One region of the Streptomyces sp. NPDC001668 genome, then DNA from elsewhere that is predicted to be linked to it. Evidence: riboswitches for the same ligand, from Rfam matches in the RefSeq annotation. Region 1 holds a riboswitch; the other holds the start of a gene.
What was found. Region 1 has a riboswitch for ZMP and ZTP ahead of ACFYZ8_RS16395 (bifunctional 5,10-methylenetetrahydrofolate dehydrogenase/5,10-methenyltetrahydrofolate cyclohydrolase). Riboswitches for the same ligand answer to the same signal wherever they lie in the genome.
Positions count from the first base shown of each region.

Region 1 (11,827 bases):
CCGTCGTCTCCGACCTGGCCACGGTGTACGGCCCGCCGTCGTACACCTCGTCCACCCCGGTCGGCGCGGCTGCCGAACCGGGCGGCACGGGCAGCCGGCGGCTGCTGCTCGGCGACTCCGACTCCGGCGTCCTGCACTACGCGCTGGTGACCAACGGGGCCTCCGCGCCCTCCGGGTCCGTGCTGAGCGCGGCCAGGTCCGAGCTCGCGGCCTGGACGGCGCAGAAGTTCGGCTGACCCCTGGGTACAGCGGAAAGCCGGGCCGGTACCACCCCTCAGGAGGGGGTGGTACCGGCCCGGCTGTGGCATCCGCCCGAGCCGGCCGGCCCGTTACGAGGAAGGGCTCGTCCAGTCGGCGGCCACATGTCCGAGGCGCACCCGCTGCGGGTGGTCGCCCACCGGCACGGACACCGTCTTCTGCCCGGTCGCGAAGTCGATCGCGGTGACCTGGTCGGCACCGCTCTCGGAGACCACACAGCTCTTGCCGTCGCCGCTGACGGTCGCCCAGTAGGGCTTCGAGGCGGGGACCAGCGGGCCCTCCTGGAGGGTGGCGCGGTTCACGACGGTCGCGTAGTCGTCCATCGTGCCGGCGACGCACAGCTTGCTGCCGTCGGGGCTCATCGAGAGGCCATGGTGGCGCGAGTCGTTGACCATGGTGGTGCGGTCGTCGCTGGTCGCCGGGTTCTTCGGCAGGGTCTTGGTGCGGGTGATCTTGTCGGTGGCGACGTCGTACTCGAAGAAGCCGTTGAAGAACGACACCTGGAAGTACAGCTTGGACTCGTCCGGCGAGAACACGGCGGGCCGGACGGCGTCGGAGTAGTCCGTGAGGCCGATCGCGTTCAGCTTGTCCCGCATGTCGATGATCTTGACCTGCTTGTAGGTCGTCGCATCGACCACCGTGATGTGCCGGTCGCCCTTGGTGAAGTCCTGCCAGGGGGCGTCGGAGTCGGTGTTCACGTCACCGATCGCCATGTTCCAGATGTACTTGCCGTCCTTGGTGAAGATGTTCTCGTGCGGCTTGTCGCCGGTGGCGAACGAACCCAGCTGCTGACCGGTGTTGATGTTCAGCACGTGCACGGTGTTCGCGGTCGAGGCGGAGACCGCGACCCGGGTGCCGTCGGGGGAGACCGCCATGTGGTCCGCGCGGTAGCCCGACACCGGGAAACGCCAGTTGATCTTCCCGGTGGCCAGGTCGATCGACACCACGTCCGCGAAGCTGGGCCGGGAGACGACCACCGACTTGCCGTCCGGCGTGGAGTACATGTCGTCGGCGAACTGGTCGTGGCCCTCGCCGACGCTGTTGCGGATCGCCATGAAGTAGATCCACTTGATCGGGTTGGCGTTGATCTCCGCCATCCGCGCGTCCTTGTCGGGGATGACGTTGATCCGGCCGATCTTCGCCAGGTCGCCGGAGGACTTGAGGACGTCGGCGGTGCCGTCCCAGTTGTTGCCCACGAACAGCACCTCGCGCAGGGCGGCGGTGTCCGCGGCGGAGGCGGTGGTGGCGGGGGCGGTGACGGTCAGGACGACGGCGGCGGCCATGGCCCACAGGTGTCTGGTTCCTCGAACAGGCATGACGGGTCTCCCTCAGGGCGGCTCATGACGGGGGCATGCCAATGCGGCAAAACTGAAGATGCGTGCTTTCAGAGTGAACTTACTGCAAAGTAAGGAAGGGGCGCCCTTCTCCACAAGACTGCGTGCACGACAAAATTGGCGCTCATACGGGAGGCCGGACGTTCCGGCCCGGGTGGGAGGTGCGGTGACGGGCAGGCTCAGGGCCCCGACCGGTCGTTACGGCGGCAAGACGGCCGCGGAGCGGCAGGCCGAGCGGCGCCGCCGTTTCCTGGACGCGGCACTCCAGCTGTTCGGGGACGCTCCCGGCTACCGCGCCACGACCGTCGCGGCCCTCAGCGAGGCCGCGGGCCTGTCCACCCGCCAGTTCTACGAGGAGTTCCGCACCCTCGAGGACGTCCTCGCCGCACTCCACCTGGAGGTCAACGACTGGGCGACGGCGGCCGTGGTCACCGCGGTGGCCGACACCGACCACCTGCCGCTCGCCGAGCGCGCGGCGGCGATCTTCCGCGCCTACGCGGCGAACGTCACCTCCGATCCGCGCCGGGTGCGGATCACGTTCGTGGAGATCATCGGCGTGAGCCCGCGGCTGGAGGAGCAGCGGCTGGCCCGTCGGGCGCACTGGGTCGACCTCGTGTGCGCCGAGGCGGAGCGCGCGGTGGCCCGGGGAGAAGCCGCCCCCCGCGACTTCCGGATCGCGGCGACGGCGTTCATCGGCTGTGTCAACGGCCTGCTGCACGACTGGAACGCGGGCTGGGTGGACGCCACGCTCGACGAGGTGGTGGAGGAACTGGTCCGCCAGTTGGTGGGGATCCTGCAGCCGCCCGGCTGGGAGCCGGCCGGAGCATGAGCGGCTCGGCGGGCGTGTCCCTCACCCCCGCATCCGGTCCACCGCCGCCAGCACCGGCGTCACACCGTCCTCCGCACGGATACGCGCCCCCAGCGCCCGCGCCCGCTCCCGGTGCCCGGCATCCCGCGTGACCCGGACCAGTGCCGCCCCCAGGGTGTCGGCGGTCAGCCGCCGCAGGGGCAGTGCGCCCGGTGCCACGCCCAGTGCCACCAGCCTCGCCGCCCAGAAGCCCTCGTCGAACTGGATCGGCACCGGGACCGCCGGCACCCCCGCCCGCAGGCCCGCCGCGGTCGTCCCCGCGCCCGCGTGGTGGACCACCGCCGCCATCCGGGGGAAGAGCGCGGAGTGCGGCACCTCGTCGACGGTCAGCATGTCGTCACCGGTCGCCGCCAGGCCCGCCCAGCCGCGCTGGATCACACCGCGCAGCCCGGCCCGGCGCAGGGCCCGTACGATCTCGGCGCTGATCCGCGCGGGATCGGGCACGGTCGCACTGCCCAGGCCCACGAAGACCGGAGCGGGGCCGGCCTCGATGAACGCCCGCAGCTCCTCGGGGAGCGGTGTGCCGCCGTCGTACGGCCACCAGTAGCCCGCCACATCGAGCCCGCGCCGCCAGTCGCGGGGCCGGGCGACCACCCGTGGGCTGAAGCCGTGCAGCACCGGCCAGCCCTGCCGTTCGCGGGTGCGCAGTGCCGCGGCCGAGCCCGTCCGGGGCAGGCCCAGCCGGGACCGGACCGCCGGCAGGGCCGCGGCGAAGACCTGCTCCACCGCCAGATTCAGGCCGAGCCCGGCGACCCGGTTGCCCAGCGGGCCCCAGGAACCGACGCCCAGCATGGGCGGGGCGAACTCCCTTGTGGCCGCGAGGGGTTGCAGGTTGAGACCCAGGCTGGGCAGGCGCAGCCCCTCGGCGATGGCGTGACCCAGCGGGGCCACCGACCCGGACAGGAGCAACGCGTCGCTCACCCGGGCGGCGGCCACCAGGTCGTCGGCCATCTCCACGGCCAGCGCCCGCGCCATCGCGACCACCCGCGCCAGCTTGCCCACGCCGGTCGTGCTGCGGTGCAGGGCCCGTCCGCGCGAGGACTCCAGCTCGGCCCGGGGGTCGACCGGCAGGGCGTGGAAGCCGAGGCCGGCCCGCGCCGCGAGCGGCTCGAAACGGCCGTGGGTCACCAGGGTGACCTCGTGTCCGGCCCGCGCCAGACCGTGGCCCAGTCCCGTGAACGGGGCCACGTCGCCTCGGGAACCCGCTGTCATGATCGCCACCCGCACGACCGACAGTATGGCGCCGGACGCCCCGTCCCACGCGAACGAACCGCTGACATCGGCCAGTTCCGCCCGGCAGATCCGATCAGGAGGGGACGCCGGACCCAATCTGCCGGGCGGCCGCCGTCACCGTCTGCTCCAGCAGCGTCGCGATGGTCATCGGACCCACCCCGCCCGGCACCGGCGTGATCAGCGCGGCCCGCTCCACCGCGGAGTCGAAGTCGACGTCACCGACGTTGCCCTCGTTGTACCCGGCGTCGATCACGACCGCGCCGGGCTTGATGTCCTGGCCCCGGACGAGGCGGGGCCGGCCCACCGCTGCGACCACGATGTCCGCCTCCCGTACCGCCGCCGACAGATCCGCCGTACGGGAGTGGCAGTAGGTCACCGTGGCGTCCCGGGCGAGCAGCAGCATGCCGGCCGGCTTGCCGAGGATCGCGCTGCGGCCCACGACCACGGCCCGCTTTCCGGCCGGGTCCACGTCGTACGCGTCGAGCAGCCGCATGATCCCGCCGGGCGTGCACGACACGAAGCCCGGCAGGCCGAAACTCATCGTCGCGAAGGAGGCGAAGGTGACCCCGTCGACGTCCTTCTCCGGCGCGATCGCCTCGAACGCCGCCCGCTCGTCGATGTGCGGGCCCGTCGGGTGCTGGAGCAGGATGCCGTGCACGGTGGGGTCGGCCGACAACTCCCGCAGGGTGCCGACGAGTTCCTCGGTGGTCGTGGCCGCGGGCAGCTCCACGTGCCGCGACTCGATGCCGGCCCTGCGGCAGCGGTTGCGCTTCATCCGGACGTAGGTGACGGAGGCGGGGTCCGCGCCGACCAGGACCGTCGCGAGACAGGGCGCCCGTCCGGTGCGCGCGGTGAGGCCGGCGGCCCGCTCGGCGGTCTTCTCGACGATGCGCTGCGCGAGCGCGGTGCCGTCCATGAGCCGTGCCTGAGACATGATCCACTCCTGAGCCGATCGGGAAATCGCCCAGGCGCACGGCATCGAGTCCGCGGACCGCTCCCCGGTGGTGCTCCACCTCAGCGCCAGTCACGGTCCGGACATCAGACTAACCGACCCGTTACGGCGCTCTGCGCCGGCCGGCTCCCGGCGCTCACCGTGTCGGCGCCCGCGCCGGAAAGGTCCAGGTCGGCCGCGGCGTGATCTGGACCTTCGGCTCTCTTCCCGCTACTCGTCCCAGGCCTGGATGATGGTCTGTTCGACGATCTTGCCGTCCCGGAGCGTCAGCATCGACTCGGAGAGGACGCGTACCCCGTCGGAGTACAGGCAGGACTCGCTGAAGGCGGCGTGGTCGCCGTCGACGACGCACTGTTCCAGCTTGTGCGTCATGTCGCGGCTGTAGACGTCCTCGAGCATCGCGCTGATCTCGTCCCTGCCGTGCAGCACCATGGGGTGGCTGGGCTGGGTGTTGCGGTCCACGACGCGTATCTCGGCGTCGTCCGCGTAGAGCGACAGAAGAGCCGCGGAGTTTCCTTCGATGCCGCTGCGGAGGGTATCGGTGGGGAAGCCGGAGCTTGCCATGGTGCCCATGGTGACCTCCTTCGAGGGCGCGCGGCCCGAGGGGGAGCGGGCCGCGCAGGGCCTGTTTCTTCGAGACTCCTCCGACCCGGCGGCCACGGCAAGCGCAGGCCGCGCGCTCCGCCTGACGAGTGAGGGGCACGGGGCGGCCGTGTCCGCGAGGGCCCCGACCGCGTTGCTGGAAACATGATCTCAACTCGACGTATCGTCGCCGCCGTCGGTCTCGCCGTCGGCGTCACCGGTCTCACCGCACCCCTCGCGAACGCGGCCGACGCGGCCGCCCCGGACGCCGGGCAGCTCAACCCGATCGCCGTGATCGACTCGCTCGCGGTGAGCGACATCCCCGCGGAGCACAAGGACGAGATCCCGCCGGTCTCCCGGCAGCTGGCGGGCCTCAACCAGCTCAACGACCTGAACAAGCTGGACCAGGTCACCGGCCTCGTCGCCCCCGTCACCGGCCTGCTGCCGGGCATCGGCGGCTGAGACCCCCCGCACGGACACCGAGGGCCGCCCGGATCACCGGGCGGCCCTCGACGTGTGTCCGCTCAGGCGTTCAGGAAGTGGAAGCCGGGCCGCGGATGCATCAGGAAGTCATGGTGCGAGATGTTCCACGCGTAGGCTCCCGCCAGCGCGAACAGCACCCGGTCACCCGCCCGCAGCCCGGGCGCGGGCACCCGGCGGGCCAGCACGTCCTTCGGCGTGCACAGCTGTCCGGCCAGGGTGACGCTTCCCCCGGCCTGGACCGGGGCGGCCCCTGTCCCGTGGGGGGCTGCCCCCGTCCCGCCGGGCTCGCCGGTGGTGGCGGGCCGCGGCCAGGGATGCGGCCAGTCGTCCACCGCCAGCACCGAGAAGGGCTGGTCGTGGCCCTTGGCGGCCGGGGTCCGCAGATGGTGGGTGCCGCCGCGGACGACGGCGAACTCCTCACCGTGACTCCGCTTCACGTCCAGCACCTCGGTCACGTACCAGCCGCAGTACGCCGTCAGCGCCCGCCCCGGCTCGATCCGCAACGTCAGCCCCGGGTGCGCCTCGGTCAGCCGGGCCAGCCCGTCGCCGTACGCCGCCCAGTCGAAGCGGCGCTCCGGGTCGGCGTAGTCGACGCCCATGCCGCCGCCGACGTTCACCTCGGTGAGCGGCACGCCCAGTCCGGTGGCCCAGGAGACGACGGCCCGGGCCACCCCCAACTGTTCAGCCGCCTCCAGGCCACTGGCCAAGTGCGCGTGCACGCCCCGCAGTTCGAGGTGCGGGTAGGTGCCGTCCGTGAGGGCCACCACGACCTCGCGCGCCCGGGCGGGGTCCAGTCCGAAGGGCGTCGGGCGGCCGCCCATCGCCAGCGAACCCCCCTCCAACGACCCGTCGGGAACCGGGAGATTGACGCGTGGCAGCACGCCCACCCGGCGCCCCGGTGCCACGCGCCGCGCCAACTCGGCCAGCATCCGCAGCTCGTGGGCGCTCTCGACGTGGAACCGCTCGACGCCGCGTTCCAGGGCTATCGTGATCTCGTCCGGCGTCTTGCCCGGGCCGCCGAAGGCGAGCGGCCGGCCCGGCACCGCCTTGGCCACATGGGCGAGTTCACCGCCCGAGGAGACCTCGTACCCCTCGACGTACGGCGCGAGGGCGGCGAGGATCTCCGGCTCCGGGTTGGCTTTGGCGGCGTAGTACATCTCGACCCGTTCCGGCAGCGCCTGCCGTACGGCGGCCGCGTGCGTCCGAAGGGCCGCCAGGTCGTACACGTAGGACGGGAGGCCGGTGGAGTCGAGGGAGCGGACGTGGTCGGTGAGGTCGGTCATCGGTCGCTCCCCGTCCGGTCGCGCAGGATGTCCTCGGCCAGCGGGGACGGCAGCCTGACATAACCGGCCTCACGGTCGGCCTTGCGCTCCCAGCGGGTGAGCAGGTTGGCCTTGGCGGGCAGCGGCACACCGGCGAGCAGGGCGGCCAGCCGGGGCGGGCAGCCGTGCCGGTCGGCGTACGCCTGAAGGGTGTCCCGCACCCGGGCCCACAGCTCGGCCTCCTTGTGCGGGTGCAGATCGGCGAGAGCGGCGAGCAGTTCGGCGACATGGTTGACCAGCAGGCAGTACACGACCCGGTCCCAGCCGCGCTCGGCGTCGTACGTCAGCGGGCCCGCGACCTCGGGCGGCAGTGCGGCGAGGGTGTCCTCGTGATGTTCGGGGAGCAGCTTGGAGCCCTCCAGGTCGCGGAAGAGCACCTGGGCGGGCATGCCGTCGGCGTCCAGGCCGACGAGGACGTTCTGGAGATGCGGTTCGAGGACGAGTCCGTGGTCGAAGAAGGCGGCCAGGACGGGCGGCACGAGCAGGCCGAGGTAGGCCGACCACCAGGTGAGGGGGTCCGTGCCGCCGAGGAGGTGGGAGATGTGGGCGGGGCCGGTCGGGTACTCGTCGGCGACCGCGGCCGCCAGCAGGGCGGTGGTCGCCGGTGCGAGCCGCCGGGGCAGGCCTTCGCGCACGATGACGCCGAAGCCCTCGAACAGGGCGCGGTCCGGGCTGCCGTCCGGTCCCGGCAGGGCGAGGGTGCGGTAGGCGGGCTCACGCAGGACCGCGCTGCCGGGGAAGTTCTCGGCGAGACCGGTGAGCGCGGGGGCCAGGGCCCGGGTGAGGGCGACCGCGCCGGAGAGCTCGTAACTGCTGTTCTTGCGCAGGCAGTTGGTGATCCGCACATTCAGGCTGAACTTCAGGAAGGTCTCGCCGTCGTACAGGGTGCGCACCGACGCGGTGGCGGCGAAGGGCCGCCCGCCCGGACCGAGGTCGATCACGTCACGGCGGTCGAGCGCCGCACACAGTGCCGGGTGCGTGCGGAGCGACTCGTACTGCCAGGGGTGGACGGGCAGCAGCCGGTAGCCCTCGGGTACGTCCGCGCGCTGTCCGTCCAGTACGGCCGTGGCCCAGGGGGCCGCCGATTCCTCGGCGATCAGGTGGGCGCGGACCGCGAGATGCCGCAGTGGGAAGGACGCGCCGGCCTCCGGGGCGTACGCCGCCCAGGACCGCGGATCACCGGTGCGGGCCTTGGGCGTGGGGTGGAATCGGTGGCCGAGGAGCAGGGACTGCTCCGAGGCGAGGTAGGCGTCCCGGGCGGCCTCGCCCCTGGTGGCCAGGGAGGTGGAGATCGCCTGGTGGCTGGAGGCGATCTGCTCCAGGAACTCCTCGTTGCGCACCCCCGTGCGCAGGGACAGTTCGTCGTGCGTGTACTCGGCGAGCCGCCGCCAGCCGAGCTCCGACCAGCCGGAGTCCCGCTGTTCGCTCACCGGGCCGGTGAAGCGGTGGGAGCCGAGGAGTGAGGTGCGGCGCAGGGCGACGCGCAGCAGGACTCCACGGCGGGGGAGCCGCACCAGCAGATGGCCGTCGGCGACCACGGTCTGGTGTTCGGGTCCTGACACCTCGCGCAGCAGGCAGTTGAGGAGGGTGTGGGCGACCGCGTCGTCGGGAGTGGGCAGGGTGGTCGCGGGTGGGCGAAGCGGGCGGGGAGTGCCCGCGGACGGAGTCTCCGGGCGGGTCAGCGAGGGCATCGACGGCTCCAGCGGATACGGCGGTTCAGTGGGGGAAGCAGGGTCGCGAGGGCGGTGACGGTGGCGGCGGCGCTGCCCGTCAGCACGGGGGCGGCCGGGCCGAAGCGGGCGCTGCCCGCGGCCGCGGCCACGCCGGCGGCGACCGCGCCGGCCTTGGAGAAGAACTCCAGCGAACCGAACAGCCCGCCCGGTGCACGGCCCTGCACGCACTCGGCGGCCAGCACCTGCAGACACACCAGCCCGAGCGTGAGGCCCGCGCCGAGCAGCAGCCGCAAGCCGATCAGGGCGGCCGGCGAACCGGCCGGCCCGTGACCGGCGAGACCGAGCGCGATACAGGCGAAGCCGAGGGTGATCCCGGTGCGCGGCCGGTCCCGGAAGGCGGAGTGCACGGCGAGTGCCGACACCAGATAGACCAGGTGGGGCAGGGCGAACAGGGTGCCGGACAGCAGCGGGGAGGTGCCGGGCAGCCGTTCGTCCACGAAGGCGATGAGGTAGGGGAAGGAGACGACGGTGGAGAACACGAACGCGAACTCCAGGGTGTACAGCGTCTTCAGGGACACCGAGGGCCGAGTCCCGGTCACCGGCTCGGGTCTGCTCGCCGGCGCCCGGGAGGGCGCCGGTTCGGGCAGGGCCGCCAGCAACAGGGCGGCCGTGAGCGGGAGTACGGCGAGCAGGGCGTACTGGCGGTGCGGCGACAGCCAGCCGGACAGTGAGCCCACCACGATCGGCGCGCACACCAGCGCGGCCCGGGCGCTGCCCTGCATGAGGGTGAGCGCCCTGGACAGGGCGGGCCCTTCGAGGGCGGCGCCGAGATAGCCGTTGGACGCGGCGAAGGTGCCGCCCAGGATGCCCTGGAGGATCAGCGCCAGCGTGAAGGTGACCAGCGAGTTCGCCCAGCCGGCGAGCAGGAAGGACAGGGTCAGCCCCAACTGGGCCCGCAGCAGCAGCCGTTTGCGGCCGAAGCGGTCGGCGAGCCGCCCCCACAGCGGGGCGAACAGCGCGCCGAACACCGTCGGGACGACATACAGCACACCCGCCCAGCGGGCGTGCCGGTCGCCCAGCTCCGGGAGGATCTCGGTGAGATACGGCGGCAGCCCGAGTGCGGCGAAGGACGCGACGAAGTAGCAGCCCGCCACGGCGTGCACCTGGCCGCGGCCGAACACCGGGCGGGGGATGCGCAGTGCGGCGCCGCTCATGCCGTACTCCTTTGCCGCAGCAGGTAGTTGGGGCCGGTCGTGTAGTGCTTGTTGATGTCGGCGGCGCCCGTGCGCTCCTTGGACAGCAGCGTCCCGGCCGAGACCATCGCCTTCACCGGCAGCCGCGGAGCCTTGAGGACCCGGGCCCGCAGGACCTCGCCCGCGTCCCCGCCGAGCCGGTCCACGGCCTGCGTCAGCCGGTCGCGGACGAGGGAGAGCAGCCTTTCGCGGTGCGGCGTGAGCCCGAACGCGAAGGCTCCCGCGCACAGATGGACGGTGATGGTGGTGAACAGGTCGGCGACCGGGCCGTCCTGCGCGGTGAAGGTGCGCGCGTCGTCGAAGCCCCAGGGGCCGGGCAGTGCGGCCGCGAGGCGCTCGGTGTTGATGCGCGGCCCGTCGTTGTCCTTGAACAGCAGCCTCAGGCTCCGGGGGCGCAGGACCAGCGAGATGTTCTGCTGGTGCGACTCCAGCGCGATGCCCAGCCCGAACAGGGTGGTCTGCCAGTCGAAGAGCAGCGTGAGGAAGGCGTCCAGCAGGGCGAGCGGATCGCCGTCGAAGAACCGGTCGGCCAGGTGGTCGACGATCAGCCGACCGTCCGGTGCCGGGGCGAGCAGTGCGGCCGGCGGCACGACGACCGCCCCGTCGAGACCGGCCGGGTAGCGGCGGCACAGGACGGCGAGGAGTTCGTGGCCCGCGTGGGCCCAGGTCGTCTCGTCGGCGTGCAGGATCACGGCCCGGAACCGGTGCTCACGGGCCGCCGCCGTCTCAAGGAGCCGCTGTCCCGCCGCGCCGTCGGCCAGGGTGCCGGGCTTGATGGTGCGCTTGTTGCGCAGGCCCAACGTGGCGGTGGCCAAGGGCAGTTTGAGATGCACGGCAGGGTCCGCGAGGGTGGCCACCGTACGCATCGACAGCGTCGGCACGACGTCCAGGTACGACCGCTCGGCGAGCCGCGCGCTGTCGGTGAGGCCGGTGGCCCGCAGAGCCTCTTCGAGCGGGGCGCCGACGGTCAGCGGGTGGACGGGGAGGGCGACATGGGTGCCCTGCGTCTCGGGCAGCCCGAGTTCTGCCGGGGTCGGCCAGAACTCCGGGAGCGGGCCCGTCAGGGTGACCGCCTCGCGTGGCACGGCGAGCCAGCGCAGGGCGAAACGAGGGTGGAACTCCGGTGCGTAGGAGCGCAGTTGCTCCGTGGTGAGCCCGGAGCGGCCGCGTGCCGTCGGGTAGACGGGGTGGTCGGTACGGGCGGCGAGGGTGTCGTACGCGAGAGAGCCGGAGAGGCCCGTCCAGCGTGCGGGGTCGGAGCCGTACCGTGCGGTGAGTCGCCCGGCGATCTCCGTCCGTGTCCCGGCGTGCAGCCGCATCGTCACCAGCGTCTGCCGGCACTCCTCGGCGAACGCGTCGAAACCGCCCCGGTCCTCGGGCTCGGCGAGTGCGCGCAGCGCGGCGAGCACGCTCTCGCAGGAGCTCAGCCGGGTGCCCTCCGGCTCGCGCACGAGGAGCGGCAGCCGGGCGGCGTACTCGCACTGGAAGCCGTCCTCGGCGACGGGCAGCAGCAGGGCCCTGCCCTCGGGGCCCGCGAGCCGCAGCCAGGTGCCGTCCGCACGGTGGGTGAGGACGCTGCGGGTGCGCAGGCCGGCCACGTCCTCGCGCAGGAGGGCGCTGAGGACGCGGGTGAGGAGTTCGGCCTCACAGGTGTCCGGCGTGGGCGTCTCCCGCTCGCCGGTGTGCGTCCGTACCGGGGCCGGCGCCTCGCCCGTACCGGTGTCCGGTCTCGTCGGCGCGGTCACGGCTGGATCTCCCAGCGCCGTGCCGCCAGGAACTGGGCCGAGACCCGGTCCACCGTGGGCTGGTCGGTGCCGGTGGCCCGCAGGACGCCGAGGTAGTCGCGGTTGGTGCGGTACAGGCCGTGCC
Region 1 is NZ_JBIAUQ010000004.1:675,704-687,530, forward strand. Features, by position in the region: gene ACFYZ8_RS16375 (endoglycosylceramidase) at 1-236, shown strand, start outside; gene ACFYZ8_RS16380 (YncE family protein) at 330-1,574, opposite strand; gene ACFYZ8_RS16385 (TetR/AcrR family transcriptional regulator) at 1,759-2,421, shown strand; gene ACFYZ8_RS16390 (glycosyltransferase) at 2,443-3,672, opposite strand; gene ACFYZ8_RS16395 (bifunctional 5,10-methylenetetrahydrofolate dehydrogenase/5,10-methenyltetrahydrofolate cyclohydrolase) at 3,767-4,627, opposite strand; ZMP/ZTP riboswitch at 4,649-4,731, opposite strand; gene ACFYZ8_RS16400 (nuclear transport factor 2 family protein) at 4,856-5,218, opposite strand; gene ACFYZ8_RS16405 (hypothetical protein) at 5,393-5,689, shown strand; gene ACFYZ8_RS16410 (type III PLP-dependent enzyme) at 5,752-6,993, opposite strand; gene ACFYZ8_RS16415 (IucA/IucC family protein) at 6,990-8,723, opposite strand; gene ACFYZ8_RS16420 (MFS transporter) at 8,711-9,919, opposite strand; gene ACFYZ8_RS16425 (IucA/IucC family protein) at 9,916-11,703, opposite strand; gene ACFYZ8_RS16430 (acetyl-CoA carboxylase biotin carboxylase subunit family protein) at 11,700-11,827, opposite strand, start outside.

Region 2 (11,827 bases), on a different contig from region 1:
GGCTTCGCGGCCGGAGTCGGTGGCACGCGTCTGATACGCCGCGCGGCGGCCGGGCCGGGAGCCGGGCCGCCGCGGGAGGAGCCACGCCAGGAACTCATCGATCTCTAGGAGTCACCGGTCTGTGACAACTCAAGAGAGGACGTGGGTCAGCCGAGGTCGATCTCCGGGTAGAGCGGGAAGCCGGCCACGAGGTCGGTGGCCCGGCGGGAGATCTCGTCCGCGACCTTCGGGTCCAGGATGTGCTGGGCCTTGGAGGGGGCGCCCGACTTGGTGGTGCCCGGCTCCGTGGTGGTGAGGACGCGGTCGATGAGACCGGCGACCTCGTCCATCTCGGCGGTGCCGAGACCACGGGTGGTCAGGGCGGGGGTGCCGATGCGGATGCCGGAGGTGTACCAGGCGCCGTTGGGGTCGGCCGGGATGGCGTTGCGGTTGGTGACGATGCCCGACTCGAGCAGGGCGGCCTCGGCCTGGCGGCCGGTGAGGCCGTAGGAGGAGGCCACGTCGATCAGGTTGAGGTGGTTGTCGGTGCCGCCGGTGACCAGGGTGGCGCCGCGGCGCATCAGGCCCTCGGCCAGGGCGCGGGAGTTGTCGACGATCCGCTGGGCGTAGTCCTGGAAGGAGGGCTGCCTGGCCTCGGCCAGGGCGACGGCCTTGGCGGCCATGACGTGCGGGAGCGGGCCGCCGAGGACCATCGGGCAGCCGCGGTCGACCTGGTCCTTGAGGGAGTCGTCGCACAGCACCATGCCGCCGCGCGGGCCGCGCAGGGACTTGTGGGTGGTCGTGGTGACGATCTGGGCGTGCGGGACCGGGTCGAAGTCGCCGGTGAGGACCTTGCCGGCGACGAGACCGGCGAAGTGGGCCATGTCGACCATGAGCGTGGCGCCGACCTCGTCGGCGATCTCGCGCATGATCCGGAAGTTCACCAGGCGGGGGTAGGCCGAGTAGCCGGCGACGATGATCAGCGGCTTGAACTCGCGGGCCGAGGCGCGCAGGGCGTCGTAGTCGACGAGGCCGGTGGCGGGGTCGGTGCCGTAGGAGCGCTGGTCGAACATCTTGCCGGAGATGTTCGGGCGGAAGCCGTGGGTGAGGTGGCCGCCGGCGTCCAGGGACATGCCGAGCATGCGCTGGTTGCCGAAGGCCTGGCGGAGCTCGGCCCAGTCGGCGTCGGAGAGGTCGTTGACCTGGCGGACGCCGGCCTTCTCCAGCGCGGGGACCTCGATGCGCTGGGCGAGGACGGACCAGAAGGCGACGAGGTTGGCGTCGATGCCGGAGTGCGGCTGGACATAGGCGTGGCGGGCGCCGAAGAGCTCCTTGGCGTGCTCGGCGGCCAGGGACTCGACGGTGTCGACGTTGCGGCAGCCGGCGTAGAAGCGGCGGCCGACCGTGCCCTCGGCGTACTTGTCGCTGAACCAGTTGCCCATCGCGAGGAGGGTGGCCGGGGAGGCGTAGTTCTCGGAGGCGATCAGCTTGAGCATCTCGCGCTGGTCGTGGACCTCCTGGCCGATGGCGTCGGCGACGCGCGGCTCGACGGCGCGGATCACGTCGAGGGCGGCGCGGAAGGCCGTGGACTCGGTGGACAGGGGCTGCTGCTCTGACATGGCGGCCTCCGGGCTGCGTGGCTTGAAGCGGTCACGGATCACGGTTCGGCCCAGGCGCACGGCACTTGGTCACTCACAGGCCGCTCCCCGATGGTCCGTCCCATCCCAGCGCGCCAGTCACGGCCTGTCGGCCAGCCTACCGGCCGCGTCGAAGGGCACCTGTGCGGCGTCCACCATGCGAGCGACGGCTTCGAGGCCGGGCCGGGGTCTCCGGGCCCCGAAGCCGTGGCGTGCGGTGGACGTCAGAACAGCGTGTCGGCGAGGCGGTCGATCTGGTCGGGGTCCGAGGCCCAGCAGTAGAGCATCACCTCGTCGGCGCCGATGCCGACGTAGGCGTCGACGGCCTCGCGGATCTGCCGAGCGGTGGTGAGAAGGCCGGCCTCCATGTACTCGACGTGGCCGCTGAAGGCGTAGTAGTCGCGGAGGTTGCGGCGGGCGACTTCCAGGGTGGTGTCCGGGCCCAGAGCGATGTTCGCCTGCGCGACCAGGCGGGGGCGGCCGGGGCGGTCGTGTTTCTGCCAGGACGCTTCGGCGGCGCGGAACAGGTCGGACATGAAGGAGGGCGGCAGAGCGGCGCCGAGGAAGCCGTCGCCGAAGCGGCCGACGCGGTCCAGGGCGGCGGGGGCGAAGCCGCCGAACAGGACCTCGGGGCCGCCGGGGGTGGTGGGGGCGGGGCCGATGGGGCCGACGCCTTCGCCGTAGGGCTCGCCGGACCAGGCGCGGCGCAGCAGGGTCAGCTGTTCGTCGAGGCGGCGGCCCCGGCGGTGGAGGTCGACACCGGCGGCCAGGCAGTCGTCCTCGCGGCCTCCGACGCCGATGCCGAGTGTGAAGCGGCCGCCGGAGAGGCGGTCGAGGGTCGCGGTCTGCTTGGCGAGGAGGGCGGTGCTGTGCAGGGGCGCGATCAGCACCTCGGTCTGGACACGGATGCGGGAGGTGGCGCCGGCCAGGGTCGCCAGGGTGACGAGGGGCTCGGGGTTGTCGTAGACGAGCCGGTCGAGCAGGCCGAGGGTGCTGAAGGGGCCCGCGTCGGCGCGCCGGGCCCAGGTGAGCAGCTGGGCGGGGTCGTCGATGGGAAGGCCGAGGCCGATGTTCACGAGAGAGTCCTCCGGAGGGCGTACAGGATCCGCCGGTCGGCCGGATCCGGTGCCGCCCCTCCGTGGTGCCACGCGCTGTGCGTGGACCTGCTCCCGTTCTGCGGCGATGGTTCCAGAGAGCGTGTGCGTCAGAGTGGGCCGACGGTAACGCGGTGGGACGAGGAGCGGCAACGCGTTTTCACCGGGCTCGCGGATCGGGGAGCCCGACCGGGGGCAGCCGCGCCTGTCCCCCTCCCCTAAGGTCACTTCGTGCTCTTTGGAATGGTGTGCGCTCTCGGTGCCGCGGTCTGCTTCGGAACGGCCACCGTGCTGCAGGCGATGGCGGCGCGGACGGCGGACGCGGGCGGCGGTGACGGCGCGGGGACGGCGTTCGCGGTGACGCTGTTCCTGCGGGCGGTCAGGCAGTGGCGGTATCTGGCGGGGCTGGCCCTGGACGGGGTCGGGTTCCTGTTGCAGATCGCGGCGCTGCGGTCGGTCCCGATCTACGCGGTCGGCGCGGCGCTCGCGTCGAGTCTCGCGGTGACCGCGGTGGTGTCGGCTCGGCTGCTGCGGGTTCGGCTGAGCGGCGGCGAGTGGGGCGCGGTCGGGGTGGTGTGCGCGGGGATGGCGCTGCTGGGGATCGCGTCCGGCACGGAGGGCGACCAAGGCGGTCCCGCGGCCTTGGCGTACGCGATGCTCGCAACGGCCCTGACCGTGCTGGCGCTCGCGCTGCTGGGTGGGCGGCTGCCGGAGCGGGGGCGGGCGCTGGCGCTCGGACTGGGGGCGGGTTTCGGGTTCGGGGTGGTCGAGGTGGCGGTGCGGCTGATCGACTCGCTCGCGCCGTCCGCACTGGTGGCCGATCCGGCGACGTACGCGCTTCTCGTCGGCGGTGCCGCGGCCTTTCTGTCGCTGACCTCGGCGCTGCGGCAGGGGTCGGTGACGACGGCGACCGCCGGGATGGTGATCGGGGAGACGATCGGGCCCGCGCTGGTGGGCGTGGTGTGGCTCGGGGACCGTACCCGGGAGGGGCTGGCGTGGGCCGCGGTGCTGGGTTTCGCGGTGGCCGTCGTGGGGGCGTTGGCGCTGGCCAGGTTCGGAGAGGCCCCGGCGAATAGCGCTCCGCAATCTCCCGCCCGAATTCCGTGAGGGCCGGGCGAGTTGCTTTCGGAACAACTCGGCAGAGTGAGTCATGGCGACCGAAAGGCCGATAAAGAGTCACGATCCGGACACCCGAAAAGACTCTCGTTGAATATTTGAACGTACGGTGAAGGTCTTGCGTATACGACGGGGTGAGCAGTAATCCCGTCACCGTCACCGTGGCCTTTCACGTGGTGCCGGGCCGTGAGGCCGACTTCCATTCGTGGGGGTGGGCCATGCTGGCCGCGAGTTCGCAGCAGCCGGGCTTCCTGGGGGGTGGCGTTCTTGTCGACCGAGAGGCGGAGTGGCATGTGGTCTATCGCTTCGTCAGCGAGGGAGCGGCTCGGGCCTGGGAGGATTCGGCCGCCCGGACCCAGTGGGACGCCCGGGCGGTGGGCTTCGCCCGGGAGACGGAGCGCAGGAGTGTGCGGGGCTCCAAGATGTGGTTCGAGTCCCAGACCGCCACACCGAAAGCGCCCGTGCCGCCGGCGAAATGGAAACTGTGGTTCGTGAACATGAGCGCGGTTTTTCCGCCGGTGCTCCTGTTCAATCTGATTGTTCTTCCTTATCTCGGCGGACTCAATCCGCTGGTCCGCACACTGCTGTTGTGCCTGTGTGTGACGGCTCTCGTCACCTGGATTCTCATGCCTCGGCTCCAGCGTTTCTTCAGGAAATGGCTGTATCCGCCGCTTCAGGCCCTTCGCGGACGGCACAAAAGACGGACCGCATAGGTCCGGAACGAACTGAGGGAGGTGGGCGGGTGAAGACCCTGCTCATCGACAATTACGACTCGTACACGTACAACCTGTTCCAGCTGGTCGCCGAGGTCAACGGTGAGGAACCGGTCGTCGTCCTGAACGACGAGGTCGGCGGTCTTTCCGAGCTCGGGGAATACCTCGGGCGGTTCGACAATGTCGTGATCTCGCCCGGACCCGGGCACCCGGCCGCCTCACGTGACTTCGGACTGAGCGGCGCCGTGCTCGCCGAGTCGTCGATCCCCGTGCTGGGCGTCTGTCTGGGGCACCAGGGCATCGCGCTCGGGGAAGGGGGCCGGGTGGAGCCCGCCCCGGAGCCGCGGCACGGACATCTGTCCGTGGTCCGGCACGACGGGCGGGACCTGTTCCGGGGGCTGCCGCAGGACTTCACCGCGGTCCGCTACCACTCCCTGGCCGTGCCCGAGCCGCTTCCGCCGACGCTGGAGCCAACCGCCTGGGCCGAGGACGGTGTCCTGATGGGGCTCAGGCATCGCAGCCGGCCGGTGTGGGGTGTGCAGTTCCATCCGGAGTCCGTGCTCACCGAGTACGGCCACCGCATGCTGGTCAACTTCCGCAACCTCACGGCGGAACGGGCCCGCAGACCGCGCACGAAGAACACCGCCGTGCCCCCGCCCGAGGCGGTCGTCCCCCGGCCCTCGCGGATCGTCCCGCGGCCCCGGCAGGCCGCTCCCGCGTATCGGCTGCACACGCGTCGCATAGCCGGCGCGGTCGACACGGAGGCCGCCTTCACCCGGATGTACGCGGCGTCGCGGCGGGCGTTCTGGCTGGACAGCGCGCTGGTCGAGGAGGGGCGTGCACGGTTCTCGTTCTTCGGGGACGACAGCGGTCCGCTCGCGGAGTTCGTCCGCTACGACGTCGAGAGCGGCCGGTGCGAGATCGAGCGGGCCGGGCGGCCGACGCGGAAGGTCGCGGCGAGCGTGTTCGACTATCTCGGGCGGCAGTTGACGAGCCGCCGGGTGGACGGCGCCGGACTGCCCTTCGACTTCACCGGCGGCTATGTCGGGTACTTCGGCTACGAGACGAAGGCCGACTGCGGGTCACCGAACCGGCACACCTCCGATGTCCCGGACGCCTGCTGGCTGTTCGCCGACCGGCTGATCGCCGTGGACCATCTGAGGAGGTTCACCTACGCGGTCTGCCTGGCCGAGGACACCCCGCAGGCCGCGCGGGAGGCCGAGGACTGGCTGGAGAGCGCGCTGGCCCAGCTGACCTTCGTCGCCACCGAGCCGGACCGGGCGGCGGCACCGGCTCTGTCGGCGCCCGGCACACCCGGCGCGGCCACCACACCCACCGGCCCCGCCACGGAGACCGGCGCCGGTCTCGAGGCCGCCGAGCCCTGGCTGGCGCGGGACCGGGCGGGCTATCTCGCCGACATCGAGGCCTGTGGACGTGAGCTGCGCGCGGGCACCAGTTACGAGGTCTGTCTGACGAACGCGGCCCGGTTACCCGCCCCGCCGGACGCGTACGAGTTCTACCGGGTGCTGCGCCGGGTCAACCCGGCCCCCTACGCGGCGTTCCTGAGGTTCGGGGAGGTCGACGTGGCCGGTTCCTCGCCCGAGCGGTTCCTGCGGATCACCCCGGACGGGGTCGCCGAGGCCCGGCCCATCAAGGGCACCGCGCCGCGCGGGGCCGGGCCGGAGGAGGACGCCCGGCTGCGGGACGCGCTGGCGGCCGACGCCAAGACGCGCGCCGAGAACCTGATGATCGTCGACCTGCTCCGCAACGACCTGGGCAAGGTGTGCCGGACCGGGTCGGTGCGGGTGACCCGGCTGATGGCCACGGAGACGTACGCGACCGTGCACCAGCTCGTGTCCACCGTGGAGGGGCGGCTGCGGGAGGGGATCGACGCGGTGAAGTGCGTGCGGGCGTGTTTCCCCGGCGGCTCGATGACCGGGGCGCCGAAGCTGCGCACGATGGAGATCATCGACTCCCTGGAGACCGAGGCCCGTGGGGTCTACTCCGGCGCCCTGGGTTATCTCGGGTGCGGTGGGGGCGCGGATCTCAGCATCGTGATCCGTACGGCGGTGTTCGCCGACGGGCTGATGCAGCTGGGTGCCGGGGGCGCCATCGTCCTCGACTCCGATCCGGTCGCCGAGTACGACGAGATGCTGCTGAAGACCGCGGCCCAGATGACAGCCCTGCACCTGCACACCGCGGAGCGGACGGCGGAGCAGCGGCGGCACACGGCGGTCCGCGCGGATGCCCGCGGCGGACATCCGGCCACGGCCACCGAGGAGACCGTCCGATGACGACTGCGCAGTCCGTGCTGTCCCCGGCCGGTTTCGACGCCGCCCCCGGCAACCTCGCCGCCCAGCTCGCCGATCTCGCCGAGCGGCGCGGCTGGGTGGACCGGCCCGCCTTCCACCAGGGCCACCGGGCCTGGACCCACGGTGAGGTGCACGCGCTCGCGGCCCGGGCGGCCACCGTGCTCGCCGGTCACGGCGTCGGGGCGGGTGACCGGGTGGTGCTGGCGTTGCCGGACGGGATCGCCTGGGTGGCGGCCTTCCTCGCCGTCGCGCGTCTCGGAGCGGTCGCCGTCCTCGTCAACCCGGAGCTCCCCGCGGCGGACCACGCGTTCATGGCCGCGGACGCCGAAGCCGCGCTGTGTGTGACGGGGCCGGGTCTCGAGGACCGGTTCGCCGGGCGGCCCCGGCTCGGCGCCGACCAGCTGCTGGCGCTCACCGCCTCCGCCGGGCCGGCGCCCGCCCACCCGGTCGACGCGCACACGCCGTTGTACGTCCAGTACACGTCGGGCACCACGGGCCGTCCCAAGGGGGTCGTGCACACGCACGGCGACCCGAAGGCGTACCACGACCTGATCGGGCGGCGGCTGCTCAGGGTGACCGCGGACGACGTGACGCTCTCGGTGTCGAGGCTGTACTTCGCCTACGGCTTCGGGAACGCGTTCGTCTTCCCGCTGTTCTCCGGTTCCTCCGCCGTCCTGGTGGACCGGCGCCCGACCCCGGCGGCCGTGGACGAGCTGGTGGTCCGGCACCGGGTGACACTGCTGTACTCGGTCCCGTCGGCGTACGCCGCGCTGGTGGCCGACCGGGGCAGCGGGCACGAGGGGTGCTTCGCCTCGGTACGGGCCGCGGTGTCGGCCGGTGAGGGGCTTCCGGAGGAGCTGGGCAGGCGGGTCGAGGACCTGCTCGGCGCGCCGGTGCTTGAGCAGATCGGCTCCACCGAGGCCGGTCACGCCTTCTGCGCCAACAGCTTCGACCACCACCACCCGGGCACCGTGGGCCGCCCCGTGCCGGGCTTCGAGGTGGAGCTGCGCGACCGCGCGGGCCACCCGGTCCCGGACGGCACGGAGGGCGAACTGTGGGTGCGTGGCCCCACGGTGACGCCCGGCTATCTCAACCGGCCCGAGGAGACCGGGCGCACCCTGGTCCGCGGCTGGCTGGCCACCCGTGACCGGGCGGTCCGCGAACCCGACGGCACCTTCCGGCACCTGGGCCGCGCCGACGACATGGAGATGGTCGGCGGCATCACCGTCTCGCCGCTGGAGGTGGAGGCCGTACTGCGCACCCACCCGGCGGTGCGGGAGGTCGCCGTCGTGGCCGTCACCGACGGGCGGGGGGTGAGCCGGCTGCGGGCCTTCGTGGTGCCCGTCGCCCCGGCCCCGGACGGGAGCCTCCAGGAGGACCTGCTCCGGCTGGCCCGCGCGGAGCTGGCCGCCTTCAAGGTGCCCAGAAGCGTGAGCCTCGTCCCCTCGCTCCCCCGCACCCCCACCGGCAAGCTCCGCCGGCATCTGGTCCGCCGGGGCGCCTGGTGACCCCATCGAGAGCACCGCACAAGCAGCGTAGAGGCACCGCAGAGAGGAACGGCCCCATGCAAGAACAGCAACCCCCCTTCGCCGACCGGGGGTTCTACCTGGGCCCGGTGTTCCGCCGGGCGGCCGACCGGCACGGTGCCGTCTTCGTCACCCTGGACCGGCCGCTGGACACCCACCCCGCCCTCGGTGTCGATCTGACCTACCCGGCGCTGGCGGAGGTCGTCGAGGAGCTGTCCGGACGCCTCTGGGAGGCAGGCGTGCGGCCCTCGGAGCAGGTGGTCGTGCACAAGTCGGACAACGTCGACATCGTGCTGCTGACCTGCGCGGTCTCCCGGATCGGCGCGGTGCCCGTGCTGCTCTCCCCCGGCCTGGCCGGTGAGGTGGTCGGGGAGTTGATCGAACGGCTCAGGCAGCCGTGGCTGGTCACCGACCGGGCCAAGCTGGAAGGGCCGCTGAAGGGTGTCGGCCTGCGGGTGCGGCAGGTCCTCGCCGTGGACGAGGCGCCGGGGGCCGAGCCGCTGGAGAGGTACGCGGGCAGCGAGCCCCCGCCTCCGGTGCGCCTGCACCCGCGCGAACCGGCGCTGATCACCCACAGTTCGGGCACGACCGGTCTGCCCAAGCTCGCCGTGCACTGCGCGAACACCATGTGGAACCGGCTCGTGCCGCAGAAGGCGATGGGATGGCCGACGCGCGGGGAGACCGCGGCGCTGCACATGTCGTTCGTGCACTCGCGCTTCTACCATCTGCTCGGCGTCCTGCTGCACTTCGGCAGCCCCCTGGTGCTGATCACCGACCCGGACCCGGCCGCCGTGGGGCCGCTGTTCACCCGGCACCGGCCCGGCATCGTGGAGACGCATCCCAACACCTTCGTGCTGTGGGAGGAGCTGGCCGACGCGCCCGGCGCTCCGCTGTCGCGGGTGCGGTCGTACGGCTCGACGTTCGACGCGATCCATCCGCGTACGGTGCGGCGGCTGCTGAACGCCTCGAAGCGCCGTACGCCCTGGCTGATCCAGCTGTACGGGCAGAGCGAGACGGGACCGGTGGCCTTCCAGTGGTTCACCCGGCGCAGCGCTGCGCGCGCGGACGGGCGGCGGGTCGGGATCGGCATACCCGGCTTCACGCGTGTGCGGGTGACGGGTCCGGGCGGTGAGCGGGTGGCCGCCGGGACGAGCGGCCGCATCGAGGCCCGGACCAGGGGCCGCATCCTCACCTATCTCGGCTCGCAGGACCGCTACGACCGCCAACTCCACGACGGCTGGTGGGAGATGGGCGACATGGGCTACCGCAGTCGCCTGGGCACCCTGCATCTGATCGACCGGGAGATCGACCGGATCGACTCCGTGCCCAGCAGTCTGGAGGTCGAGGACGCCCTGATGGAGCGTCTGGAGGAGTTGCGGGAGGTCGTGATCGTGCCGGGTGCGGACCGGGAGCCGGTGCCGGTGGTGTGCGTGCGCGGGGACCGGCCGCTGGACCCGGAGCGCTGGCGGGAGGCGACGGCGGATCTGCCGGCGATGGCCGAGCCGCGGCAGTGGCGGTTCGAGGAGCTGCCGATGACCGCGACCTGGAAGGTGAAGCGGGTCGAGATCACCCGGATGCTGGCGGAGGGTGCGCGCGCGTGACACCGGTCGTGGTGGTCGGCGCCGGGCCCGTGGGCCTGTCGGCGGCGCTCGCGCTGCGGGCGCGCGGCCGGGAGGTCGTACTGCTGGAGGCGGATCCGAAGGACCGTGAACGGCCGGGCAGCCGGGCCCTGTTCGTGCACCGCGAGACGCTCGCCCTGCTGGACGGGATGCAGCCGGGACTGGCCGGCGAGATCACCGCCTACGGGCAGACCTGGCGGACCAGAAGGACCCTGTACCGGGGGCGCGAGGTGTACTCCCGCACCTATCCGCCGAGGGAGGGCCCGCCGCCCTTCACCAGCCTGCGCCAGGTGGACACCGAGCGCTTCCTGCGGGCCGCGTGCGAGCGGGCGGGCGTGGAGTTCGCGTGGGAGGCACGGGTGCTGGGCGTCCGCACGAGCGCGAGCGGGGTGTGGCTGGGCTGCGCCGACGGCCGGGAGTGGAGCTGCGAGTACGCCGTGGCCGCCGACGGCGCCCGGTCCGCCGTACGGGGCGCCCTGGGCATCGCCATGGAGGGCGAGCGGGGCGAGGGCTTCCATGTGGTCGTCGACGTGGCCCATGCCCCGGGTGCCGAGCCGCCGCCCGAGCGGATCTTCCACTACGAGCATCCCGGCGCCGGCGGCCGCAGTGTGATGCGGGTGCCGTTCACCGGGGGCTTCCAGGTCGACCTGCAGTGCCGGGACGACGACCTGGAGGAGGAGTTCGGGACGGAGGAGGCCGTACGGCGCTGGCTGCCGGCGGTCGCGGGCGAGGGGTACGGGGATCGCGTCCTGTGGGTGTCGACGTACCGGTTCCTGCGCAAGGTGGCCGTCTCCTTCACCGATCCGCACCGGCGGGTGCTGCTGGTCGGGGAGGCGGCGCATCTCTTCCCGCCGTTCGGGGCGCGGGGCATGAACAGCGGCATCGCGGACGCCGCGGCCGCCGCGGACGCCGTCGTCGGTGGGACGGTCGAGGACTTCGCGGAGGTACGGCGGTCCGCGGCGCTGTTCAACAGTGCGGCGGCCGGTGCCGCGCTGGACCATCTGCGGCCCCGGCGCCGGATCGTCCGGGCCCGGCAGCGTGCGGCGGCCGCGCTCGCGCCGGTGCTGCCGTGGTGCGGCGCGTGGCTGGAGCACGCGCCGTACGGGCCGCGGCACGGAGCGCCGGTGAACGCCGGTCTGAAGTACTGAGGAGGCAGTGGCTGTGACGGCGACACGACCGGTCGGCGTGGAGGGGCTGTCGGTGTGGTCACCGGCCCGTGGGCTGGCCCCGGCCGCGGAGGTGACGGCACCTCTCCTCGTCGCGGACTCCTGGCTGGTGCGGGACGGCAGGGTGCGGGGGCTCGAACGGCACCGGGAGCGGTTCCTGCGGGCCTGCGGCGAGGCGGGCGGACCACCGCTGCGCAGACTGCTGGAGTTCTGGCGGGACATGACCGACGCGCTGCCCCGCACGGGCGAATGGTTCCCGCGTGTCGAACTCGGGGCCGGCGCGAAGGAGTTGCGGCTGCTGCTGCGGCACGCTCCCCCGCTCGGGACGGGCGTGCGGGTCTGGGCGGCGGGGCAGTCCGACCCTCGGACCGTGCCCCGCCGCAAGGGACCCGACCTCGCCGCGCTCGCCCGGGTGCGGGAGCGGGCGTGCGGCGCGGGCGCGGAGGAGGCGGTGCTGGTCGCGACCTCCGGCTGCGTGCTGGAGGCGGCCACCGCCAGCGTGCTGTGGTGGGAGGAGGACACCCTGTGCCTCCCCCCGCCCAGGCTGCCGGTGCTGCCCGGCGTCACCGTCGCCCTCGTCCGGGAGCGGGCCGGGCGCGAGGGGGTCCCCGTGGCCCACCGCGAGCGGACCGTGGCGGAATTGGAGGGCCGTGAGGTGTGGCTGG
Region 2 is NZ_JBIAUQ010000020.1:61,545-73,371, reverse strand. Features, by position in the region: gene ACFYZ8_RS39990 (hypothetical protein) at 1-108, shown strand, start outside; gene ACFYZ8_RS39985 (glycine hydroxymethyltransferase) at 147-1,598, opposite strand; ZMP/ZTP riboswitch at 1,640-1,729, opposite strand; gene ACFYZ8_RS39980 (LLM class flavin-dependent oxidoreductase) at 1,841-2,692, opposite strand; gene ACFYZ8_RS39975 (hypothetical protein) at 2,954-3,817, shown strand; gene ACFYZ8_RS39970 (antibiotic biosynthesis monooxygenase) at 3,961-4,539, shown strand; gene pabB (aminodeoxychorismate synthase component I) at 4,569-6,833, shown strand; gene ACFYZ8_RS39960 (AMP-binding protein) at 6,830-8,359, shown strand; gene ACFYZ8_RS39955 (class I adenylate-forming enzyme family protein) at 8,416-9,978, shown strand; gene ACFYZ8_RS39950 (FAD-dependent oxidoreductase) at 9,975-11,144, shown strand; gene ACFYZ8_RS39945 (aminotransferase class IV) at 11,158-11,827, shown strand, end outside.
Region 2: it holds a riboswitch for ZMP and ZTP, as region 1 does, so the genes downstream of both, ACFYZ8_RS39985 (glycine hydroxymethyltransferase) here and ACFYZ8_RS16395 (bifunctional 5,10-methylenetetrahydrofolate dehydrogenase/5,10-methenyltetrahydrofolate cyclohydrolase) in region 1, are expected to answer to the same signal.